Regions from separate parts of the Shewanella decolorationis genome, predicted to be linked through region 1. Evidence: riboswitches for the same ligand, from Rfam matches in the RefSeq annotation. Region 1 holds a riboswitch; the other holds the start of a gene.
What was found. Region 1 has a riboswitch for lysine ahead of lysC (lysine-sensitive aspartokinase 3). Riboswitches for the same ligand answer to the same signal wherever they lie in the genome.
Positions count from the first base shown of each region.

Region 2: another riboswitch for lysine. It lies ahead of EYR25_RS06320 (Na+/H+ antiporter NhaC family protein); the one in region 1 lies ahead of lysC (lysine-sensitive aspartokinase 3).

Region 1 is NZ_CP037898.1:527,872-533,117, forward strand. It holds gene EYR25_RS02285 (S9 family peptidase) at 1-782, shown strand, start outside; gene arcA (two-component system response regulator ArcA) at 1,122-1,838, opposite strand; gene EYR25_RS02295 (DUF3293 domain-containing protein) at 2,425-2,859, shown strand; lysine riboswitch at 3,096-3,270, shown strand; gene lysC (lysine-sensitive aspartokinase 3) at 3,414-4,769, shown strand; gene EYR25_RS02305 (succinylglutamate desuccinylase/aspartoacylase family protein) at 4,771-5,246, shown strand, end outside.
Region 2 is NZ_CP037898.1:1,402,737-1,407,982, forward strand. It holds gene EYR25_RS06310 (electron transfer flavoprotein subunit beta/FixA family protein) at 149-898, shown strand; gene EYR25_RS06315 (electron transfer flavoprotein subunit alpha/FixB family protein) at 900-1,826, shown strand; lysine riboswitch at 1,922-2,118, shown strand; gene EYR25_RS06320 (Na+/H+ antiporter NhaC family protein) at 2,198-3,766, shown strand; gene EYR25_RS06325 (M3 family metallopeptidase) at 3,881-5,246, opposite strand, start outside.

The sequences.
Region 1 (5,246 bases):
GCTTGTGGCAACTACCTGAGTTTAAAGAGCTAAAAGCGGAAGACGGACAAGTCCTGCAAACGCGCCTCTTTAAACCCGTGCCCTTCGATGCGAGCAAAAAGTACCCCGTAGTGGTGCGCGTATATGGCGGCCCACATGCGCAATTGGTGACTAATAGTTGGAGTGAGCAGGATTACTTTACCCAATACTTAGTGCAGCAAGGTTATGTGGTATTTCAACTGGATAACCGCGGCAGTGCCCACAGAGGCACTAAGTTTGAGCAAGTGATTTACCGTCACTTGGGCGAAGCGGAAGTGAACGACCAAAAGGTTGGCGTCGATTATCTGCGCAGCTTGCCCTTTGTTGATAGCAATAATGTGGCGATTTATGGTCACAGTTACGGCGGTTATATGGCCTTGATGAGCCTATTTAAGGCGCCGGATTACTTTAAGGCGGCGATTTCGGGCGCACCCGTCACTGATTGGCGCTTGTACGACACTCACTACACCGAACGTTATCTCGCCCATCCCGCGAATAATGAACAGGGTTACGAAGCCAGTAGCGTGTTCCCCTATGTGAAAAACTACCAGTCGGGGCTATTGATGTACCACGGCATGGCCGACGATAACGTGTTGTTTGAAAACAGTACTCGCGTGTATAAGGCGTTGCAGGACGAAGGCAAACTGTTCCAGATGATTGATTATCCCGGCTCTAAGCATTCGATGCGCGGTGAAAAAGTGCGTAATCACTTATATCGCTCGCTGGCGGATTTCCTCGATAGACAGCTTAAAAACGGCAAATAACTCACAGTAGAACGCTGTTTAACCAAGCGTATGCAGTTAAACTAGCGCATGCAGTTATCCAAGAGTGAGGCTAACACCTCACTCTTTTTTTACGCGGTATTTGGCTAATACCTTAGCTACCACCTTAGCGAGCACCTGAGTTAACGCTGTGGATAGCGCTTGGTCGTGAGTAAGTGCTCCATTCCAATCGGTGCGCTTAAAGTCTGCGATGGCTATTTAAGCTTGGCGATTCAAGTTTTGCGGGGGTGATAAAGCGGGGCAGAGGGTTTGCCATATTGCAGAGATAAAAAAACCAGATCCGAGGATCTGGTTTTTTATTATTCAAACGGATTTAGAAGATTAGTCTTCTAAGTTACCGCAGAAACGGTAGCCTTCACCGTGGATAGTCGCGATGATTTCTGGCGTATCTGGCAAGCTTTCGAAGTGCTTACGGATACGACGGATAGTCACGTCAACAGTACGGTCGTGTGGCTTTAACTCTCGGCCAGTCATCTTCATCAGTAGATCGGCACGAGTTAAGATTTTGCCTGGGTTTTCAACAAAGTGCAGCATAGCGCGGAATTCGCTACGTGGCAGTTTGTAAGATTCACCCTGTGGGCTCACCAGAGAACGGCTATTGATCTCTAGGCTCCAATCGTTGAAACGGTAGTACTCGACAGAGCTCTTTTCTTCGACTTCGTTACCAGCGCTATTCACACGAGTCAGAAGGTTGCGAGCACGAATCGTCAATTCACGTGGGTTGAACGGCTTGGTAATATAATCGTCCGCGCCAATTTCAAGTCCAAGGATTTTGTCGACTTCGTTGTCACGGCCTGTCAGGAAGATCAGACCGATGTTGTTGATTTCACGTAATTCACGTGCCAACAACAGACCGTTTTTACCTGGTAGGTTAATGTCCATAACCACTAGGTTAATTTTGTTTTCCTGCATAGCCTTATGCATTTCTGCGCCATCATTGGCCTCAGTGACCACATACCCTTCTGCCTCGAAAATACTTCTCAGCGTGTTACGGGTAACGGCTTCATCTTCAACGATCAGAATGTGCGGATTTTGCATATTAATTACCTAAATTTTAACCAATTTTATTCTAACCATAAGAACCACTTACATCGGATCCTTATATTCATAAAATGTTGATACTTCCTCTAACTGCTCTGTGCTTCAAAGGAAAGATCTTTACGGCGACACGTCAGGATGTATATAAAGTGCACGTTTAAAGTGTAATACGTTAAAACGTAACTAGTATCAACTTCGATAAGCAATAGTTATAAATAGTTCCTTAACTATTGTTTTTTTTAAAATGTTTAAATGCTAACTCAAATGTAGAACACATTTTAAAAGATGTCTGGCTAGCTTAAGGTGATTTCGCAGATGAATCTAACAAACCCTTGTCAAGATTAAGCAAACTTAATGTTATCTGCTTAACTAGCCAATGGCGACATTGTACTCGTTTTAGGCATTTGTTAACAAATGAAATGTTAACAAATTTCTCGTTGAGGGCCTGATTTACCATGATATTTACTTTAGTCATTGATTAGTATAACTAATGTATTTCTAATTCTTGTGAGCCAGTTCACGCCTCTTTGGATTTTTGAGGCGCTCTGCTACACTAGCGCGGGTTCATTTTTCGACTAGACTACCAATGGACAACATGACTCAAGATTTGTGGCAGCATTATCAATCGCCGTTGTTTTTGCTTACTCAAGCATTATCCTGTGATTTCTCCTTTGCCGTAATAACCGCCCATAATCCCGCTTCAACCCTCCTTAGTCCCAGCCAAAACCGTTTACTCGACCGCCAACTCCTCCGTGATATTGAATTAATCGGTAGCCCCTATCGTGCAATGGTGGGCGCATCGCCAGATTTATCCCATATGGAAAAGAGCTGGGCGGTGTTTGTGGATAGAAATATGGCGCTGCAGCTAGGGAAAAAGTTTAATCAATATGCCATCTACATGGTTGAAAAGGGCGAGGTGAGTTTAGTGCCTTGCACCTTAACCGGACATACCGAGGTGTGTTTAGGCAGATTTAACGACTATGTTCGCTTAGTTTACGAACTGCCCGATTTAACGACTTAATCTCGTCAGCGCGGTTTCGACTCTCCAACTAAGCTTTGCCTCAGGGTAAGGCTAAGTTGGTTATTTTGTTATTTACGCCATCTCAGTGCTACAGCTTCTGACTTGTCTGCTTTAACTACTCATCTTAAATTCCCATTGTTTTTAAAAGCGTTTATTGAATTTGTATATAGTGTGTGAAATTAGCATTGACTTCATTAGGGGTTTATTGCTACTTTTTTCGTCCCTTTCCGGCGGAAAGGAACAGAAGAGGAGCGTTAACTAGGTAGTCAGTCAGAGGAGCACAAACTCCAGCGATGATTGATGAGGGAGATTAACGCCGAGGCATAGATGTGGTTGCTGCATGTTTATGTCGGTCGCTTAGGCTGAATCCTAACGATTGTCACCTGTAATTGGTGGAGAGCTTCTGGTGACGATTGCTGTTTCCCTTCTATTGGGGTGCGTATCATTGAGCACCAGGCTCTTCGAACGAAGTTAGTTCGGAGCGTAATCATGTTAGTTAATCAATATCTTATCCTTGTTTGTGCCGTGTCTTCTGCTTCTGCGGAGGTACGATAATGTCTCTTGTTGTCGCAAAATTTGGTGGTACCTCTGTCGCCGATTACGGTGCAATGAATCGCTGCGCCGATATCGTACTGGGCAATCCCGATTGCCGTTTAGTGGTGGTTAGTGCCTCCAGTGGCGTGACTAACCTTTTGGTTGAGCTCACCCAAGAGTCGATGAACGACGATGGTCGTTTACAGCGCTTAAAGCAAATCGCGCAAATTCAATACGCAATTTTAGATAAACTGGGTCGTCCCAACGATGTAGCCGCGGCATTGGATAAGCTATTAAGCCGTATGGCGGTATTGAGCGAAGCGCTAGCATCCCAGCGCAGCAAGGCCACCATGGATGAGTTATTGTCCCTTGGCGAGCAGTGTTCGTCGGCATTATTTGCGGCGGTATTGCGGGAAAAAGGCGCTAACTCGAGTGCCTTTGATGTGCGCCGTGTGCTGCGAACCGACAGCCATTTTGGCCGCGCCGAGCCACAGGTTGAGCAAATTGCCTCTCTCTCACGTGAGCATTTACTGCCGTTGTTATCTGAACAAGTGATTGTGACTCAAGGTTTTATTGGTTCAGATGAAGCCGGACAAACCACTACGCTTGGCCGTGGCGGTAGTGACTATTCTGCGGCACTGTTAGCCGAAGCCTTAAAAGCCTCTGCGGTTGAGATTTGGACCGATGTGGCCGGGATTTACACGACCGATCCGCGCCTTGCGCCAAACGCCCATCCTATAGCCGAAATCAGTTTTAACGAAGCCGCCGAAATGGCGACTTTTGGTGCTAAAGTGCTGCATCCTGCGACGATTCTTCCTGCGGTGCGCCAACAAATTCAAGTGTTTGTCGGCTCAAGTAAGGAGCCTGAAAAGGGCGGCACGTGGATCCGTCATCAGGTTGAAGATGCGCCCGTGTTTCGCGCGGTTGCGCTGCGCCGCGACCAAACGCTACTCAATTTACACAGCCTGCAAATGCTGCATGCACAGGGCTTCTTGGCGGAAACCTTTGCCACACTGGCAAGACATAAGATCAGTGTGGACTTGATCACCACTTCCGAAGTTAACGTATCGCTCACCCTAGATAAAACCGGCTCTGATTCTAGCGGCCAAGGGCTGTTGAGCGAAGCGCTGTTGCAGGAATTATCACAGCATTGCCGTGTGCGTGTTGAAGATGGTTTAGCACTGGTGGCGATTATCGGTAATCGCATCGCTACGACTGCGGGCATTTGCCGCCGGGTGTTTGAAGTGCTTGAGCCCCATAATGTGCGCATGATCTGCCAAGGTGCCAGCCCACATAACTTGTGCGTATTGGTAGCCGAATCTGAAGCGGCGCAAGTGGTTAAAGCGTTGCACGAAAATCTGTTCGAAGGCGTGTAATATGCAACCGATTGCATCGTCTTTAACCATTGGGGAGCTTGCCGCAGGGCAAGCACTCACCCTGCCGATTTACCACTTTAAGCCAAGTGGTCATGTCGCTGGCCCTAAAGTGTATATTCAGGCCAACGTCCACGGCGCAGAGGTGCAAGGTAATGCGGTGATTTATCAATTGATGAAGCAGCTCGAACACTGCGATATCTTAGGGGAAATTACCTTAGTGCCCTTAGCGAATCCGCTGGGAATTAATCAAAAGAGTGGCGAGTTTACACTGGGGCGTTTTGACCCTATCACAGGGGCAAACTGGAACCGCGAGTACTTAAATCACTCGATTGATTTGCCCGCTTGGTACCGTGAGCATGCCGAGCTTAGCGATAGCGCACTTATCCAAGCTTACCGCAGCACCTTAGTCGAGGCGTGTCAGCAGCGTTTACGCAACGAGTGGGGCGTGACGACGGGTCACAGATTAGCGGTTAATCT
Region 2 (5,246 bases), 870 kb from region 1:
ATGTGGCCAATACCACAGTCTTAAAAAATGCAAACAGGCGTTTGACTTTGGTTGACGTTAACGTTAACAGGACGTAAAGTGGCTCTATCCTGCATTGGTGATGACCAATGTTTTGTCCATGTACATGAAAGTGTAGGAAGGAAACCCTATGAAAGTATTGGTGCCTGTTAAGCGCGTAGTTGATGCCAATGTGAAGGTCAGGGTAAAAGCTGACAACACCAGCGTTGATACCGCAAACCTCAAAATGGCGTTGAACCCTTTTTGTGAAATTGCAGTAGAAGAAGCGGTTCGTTTAAAAGAAGCGGGCAGTGCTACTGAAGTAGTGGTCGTCAGTATCGGCAATAAAGCTGTTCAAGAACAATTACGTACCGCGTTAGCATTAGGTGCTGACCGTGCGATTCACATTGATACTGAAGAAGAGTTAACCCCAGTATCGATTGCCAAATTACTCAAAGCCGTACAAGAAAAAGAACAAGCGCAATTAGTGCTGTTTGGTAAGCAATCTATCGATGGCGATAATAACCAAACTGGTCAAATGTTTGCGGCATTAATGGATATGCCACAAGCCACTTTTGCTTCTGAAATCAAAGTTGAAGGTCATTCAGTGCAAGTGGCTCGCGAGATAGATGGCGGGATGCAAACCTTAAGTCTGCCGCTGCCTGCTGTGGTAACAGCCGATTTACGTTTGAACGAACCTCGTTACGCTTCATTACCTAACATCATGAAAGCTAAACGTAAGCCATTAGATGTGCTCACTGTTGCGGATTTAGGTGTGACGCTAAAAGCCCATCAAACTGTGGTGAAGGTGACGCCACCTGCAGAGCGTAAAGCAGGCATCATGGTTGCGTCGGTAGCTGAGCTGGTTGAAAAGTTAAAAAATGAAGCGAAGGTGATCTAACATGGCCATTTTAGTATTAGCAGAACACGATAATGCGGCACTGAAACTGGATACCGCAAAGGTTGTCACCGCCGCGCGTGCAATTGGTGACGATGTGCATGTATTGGTGGTGGGTCACCAATGTGGCGCCGTGGCACAAGCTGCGCAAGCCCTGCAAGGCGTCGCTCAAGTATTGGTCGCCGACAATAGTGCCTATGAAGCGCATTTAGCCGAAAACGTAGCTAAATTGCTGGTGGACTTAGCACCAAACTACAGCCATATCTTGGCTGCAGCATCGAGTGCTGGCAAAGATACGCTACCGCGTGTGGCGGCGCTTTTAGATGTAGCGCAGATTTCGGAAGTGATTGGCGTGGTGAGCAGTGACACTTTTGTTCGCCCAATTTACGCAGGAAACGCTTTAGCAACAGTACAAAGCCATGACGCGATTAAAGTTATGACAGTCCGTGCCAGTGCCTTCGATGCGGCGGTGCAGGGCAACAGTGCTGCCGTGGCTACCTTAGATAAAGTGTTTGAAGCCAAAACCCAGTTTGTGTCTCAATCATTGACTGTTTCAGCACGTCCAGAGTTAGGTAATGCGGGCATTATCGTTTCTGGTGGCCGTGGTATGGGCAGCGGTGAAAACTTCGGTATGTTGGAACAACTGGCGGACAAACTCGGTGCCGCGGTTGGGGCTTCACGCGCCGCGGTTGACGCAGGTTTTGTGCCTAACGATCTGCAAGTGGGTCAAACCGGTAAGATTGTGGCACCGAACCTCTACATCGCCGTGGGGATTTCGGGCGCGATTCAGCATTTAGCTGGGATGAAAGACGCAAAGGTGATTGTGGCAATCAACAAAGATCCTGAAGCGCCAATCTTCCAGGTGGCCGATTATGGTCTCGAAGCCGACCTGTTTGACGCCGTTCCAGAGTTGATTTCAACTCTAGGTTGATTTTATCCGTGATCTAAGTCAAAGTAAGCGGCTTTGCGGTGGCAACTGCTTAGCCGCTTATGTTTTTATGTGCCTCACGCCCGTGCATGGGCGTTCTTAGAAGTAGAGGCGCACCAAATATCAGTAGTGATCAGTAGGGTGATTCCGTTGATCGTTCGCGAAAGGATTTGGTGCCGAAGTGGTTTGATTTATCACGATCAACTGCTGGGGTTGTGCCGAATAGGTACAACACTGCCATAGTATTTTCTGATACGGATATTAGGAATAGTTACTATGGAGCGCTACTGATAGGACAGGTGATCTTGGGTATCTATTGCCTTTTCCCACCAGTTCAGTCGCCCTCCATTCGTATTTTGACGAAGAAATAATCAATGACTGTAGTAAGTTACGCCGATTCGGCACTTTCTCTGCTGCCGCCTGTGGTCGCAATTGTGTTGGCGATTTTCACTCGCCGCGTTCTCCTTTCCCTCGGTTTAGGTATTGTGATTGGGGTGTTATTACTCAATCAATTTTCACCTGTGGCCAGCGGTGAGTTTTTATTTAACAGTGTAAAAGGACTCTTTTGGTCAGAAGATGGCGTAAATTCTTGGAATTTATACATTCTCGGCTTTTTAATTGTATTAGGGATGATCACGGCATTAATTACTGTCAGTGGTAGTGCGCGGGCATTTGCCGATTGGGCGCGCCTGCATATTCGCAATAAACGCGATGCCAAATTACTGACCATGTTTTTAGGCTGTGTTGTCTTTATTGACGATTATTTCAATAGCTTAGTCGTAGGTTCCGTCGCCAGACCCGTCACCGATCGTTATTATATTTCCCGCGCTAAGTTAGCCTATTTATTAGATTCAACGGCGGCGCCAGTTTGCGTTATTTCGCCGGTATCCAGTTGGGGCGCTTATATTATCGCGCTGATCGGCGGCATATTAACCGCCCACGGTTTTGCTGACTCTGGACATTTGAGTGTGTTTATTCAAATGATCCCTATGAATTTCTACGCTATTTTCTCTTTATTATTATTACTTTGTGTTGCATTCATGGGCTTAGATATTGGCCCTATGCGTGAGCATGAATTAAATGCGCAGCGCGGTAATTTATATGATGAGAATAAAGGATTACCACCTGGGGCGAATGCCGATTTACCCGAAGCCGAAACGGGTAAAATTCTCGGTTTATTCTTACCTATTACCGTGCTGGTATTTGCGACCCTGTATTTTATGATCGACAGCGGTGCCCAGGTATTAGCGAAAGAAGGCATTGAATTTAATATTATTTCTGCTTTTGAAAAAACCGATGTGAGTTCATCACTGTTCTTTGGTGCACTGATTGGTTTAGCGGTTGCGCTGGTGCTTAACCTAGTACAAGGCGTTGAAAAGTCGATGGTCGTCAAAGGCGTGGTGCAGGGCGCTCGCTCTATGCTGCCTGCGATTTATATCCTGTTATTTGCTTGGACCATCGCGGGCGTGATTGGCCAGCTTGAGACTGGTAAGTTTATGGCAAGCCTCGCCACAGGGAACATTCCCTTTGCCTTCTTACCTGCATTGATGTTTGTGTTAGCGGGTCTGACGGCGTTTTCTACCGGCACCAGTTGGGGCACGTTTGGTATTATGCTGCCGATTGCCGCCGATATGGCGATGGGCAGCCACACAGCTATGATGTTACCAATGCTGGCTTCGGTGTTGGCGGGCGCGGTATTTGGTGATCACTGCTCACCGATTTCGGATACCACGATTTTGTCGTCAACTGGCGCGAGCTGTCACCATATTGACCATGTTGTGACTCAGCTGCCTTACGCTGTGATTGTGGCGCTGATCAGCATGGTGGGTTATGTGGTGCTTGGCTTTACAGAATCGGTGAATGCGGGACTATTGACCTGTAGCGTGCTGTTTGTCTTGAGCATTGTGTGGTTACGGTTTAAATCCCAAAGTAACGCGAAATAAGCCTGACTTCAGCGAGCGGTTTATTCGCGAGTCTTCTCTGTGTATTTACCGAGCGCTAAAAACAAATCAGCCAGCATTATGCTGGCTGATTTTTTATCGTTCACTCATCCCAAATTACAGGGCGGTGTTGAGTCCACGTCGATTCAATAACCCTTCGGTGGTAGGCTCTTGACCTCGGAAGTTTTTGTAGGCTTCCATTGGTGCAATGCTGTTGCCCACTTCGCGGATCGTTTTGCGGTATTTCATACCGATTTCACGGTTGAGACCACCTTGCGTTTGCACATAAGCAAAGGCGTCAGCTGCTAAAATCTCACTCCACATATAAGCGTAGTAACTTGCTGAGTAACCACCTGGGAAGGCGTGGGCAAAGTAAGTTGACTTATAACGTGGTGGTACGGCGGTGATATTTAAGCCGTGCTTTTTCAGCGCATTGGCTTCAAATGTCGCCACATCTTGCAATGGTGCATCAGGGCTTAATGAGTGCCATTCCATATCCACTAGCGCAGCAGCCATATACTCTAAGGTATCAAAACCTTGGTTAAAGCTGCCGGATTTCAGCAGTTTTTGCAGCAAATCATCGGGAATTGGCTTACCAGTTTCGAAGTGTTTGGCGTAGTTGGCTAACACTTTAGGATGGGCTGCCCAGTCTTCTTCGAAGGTTGATGGGAATTCCACAAAGTCACGTGAGACCGAGGTGCCCGCCAAGCTTGGGTAAGTCACCTTAGAGAACATACCGTGGGTACCATGGCCCATTTCGTGGAACATAGTGGTGACTTCGTTGTAGCTGACGAAGGTCGGTTGTCCCTCTGGCGCCTTCTTAATGTTCATCACGTTAACCACGACAGGCTTAGTGCCTTCGAGGAAGGATTGACCCACGAACGAGCTCATCCATGCGCCGCCACGTTTGCCTTCACGGGCAAAGTAGTCGGCATAGAAAATCGCCATGCTCGAACCATCGGCATCAAACATTTCGTAGGCTTTTACATCTGGGTGATACACGGGTAAATCTGGACGTGGTTTTAAGGTGACGCCATAGAGTTCCTTGAGGGTGTAGAACACGCCGTCTTCGAGTACGCGGTTAAATTCGAAGTAAGGACGAATGCTACTCGCATCGAGGGCATATTTCTCTTGGCGAACTTTCTCGGCGTAGAATTCCCAGTCCCATGGCGCGAGTTCAAACTTGCCGCCAGTCTTGTCGATCATCGCTTGAATATCGGCCGCTTCTTTCTCAGTATTGGCTACGACAGCTGGCACCATAGAACCAAACATGCTGTATACCGCTTCTGGGTTTTTTGCCATTTGTGGCGCGAGGCGGTAGCTGGCCCAGTTTTCATAACCTAAGAGGGCAGCGCGCTCGGCACGTAATTGGGCTAAGCGAGACACTAAAGATGCGGTTTCGTTTTCACCCGTTAAGCCACGGTTTGCCGAGGCTTCCCAAATGCGTTGGCGCAGTTCACGGTTCTCTAAAGAGGCGAGCACA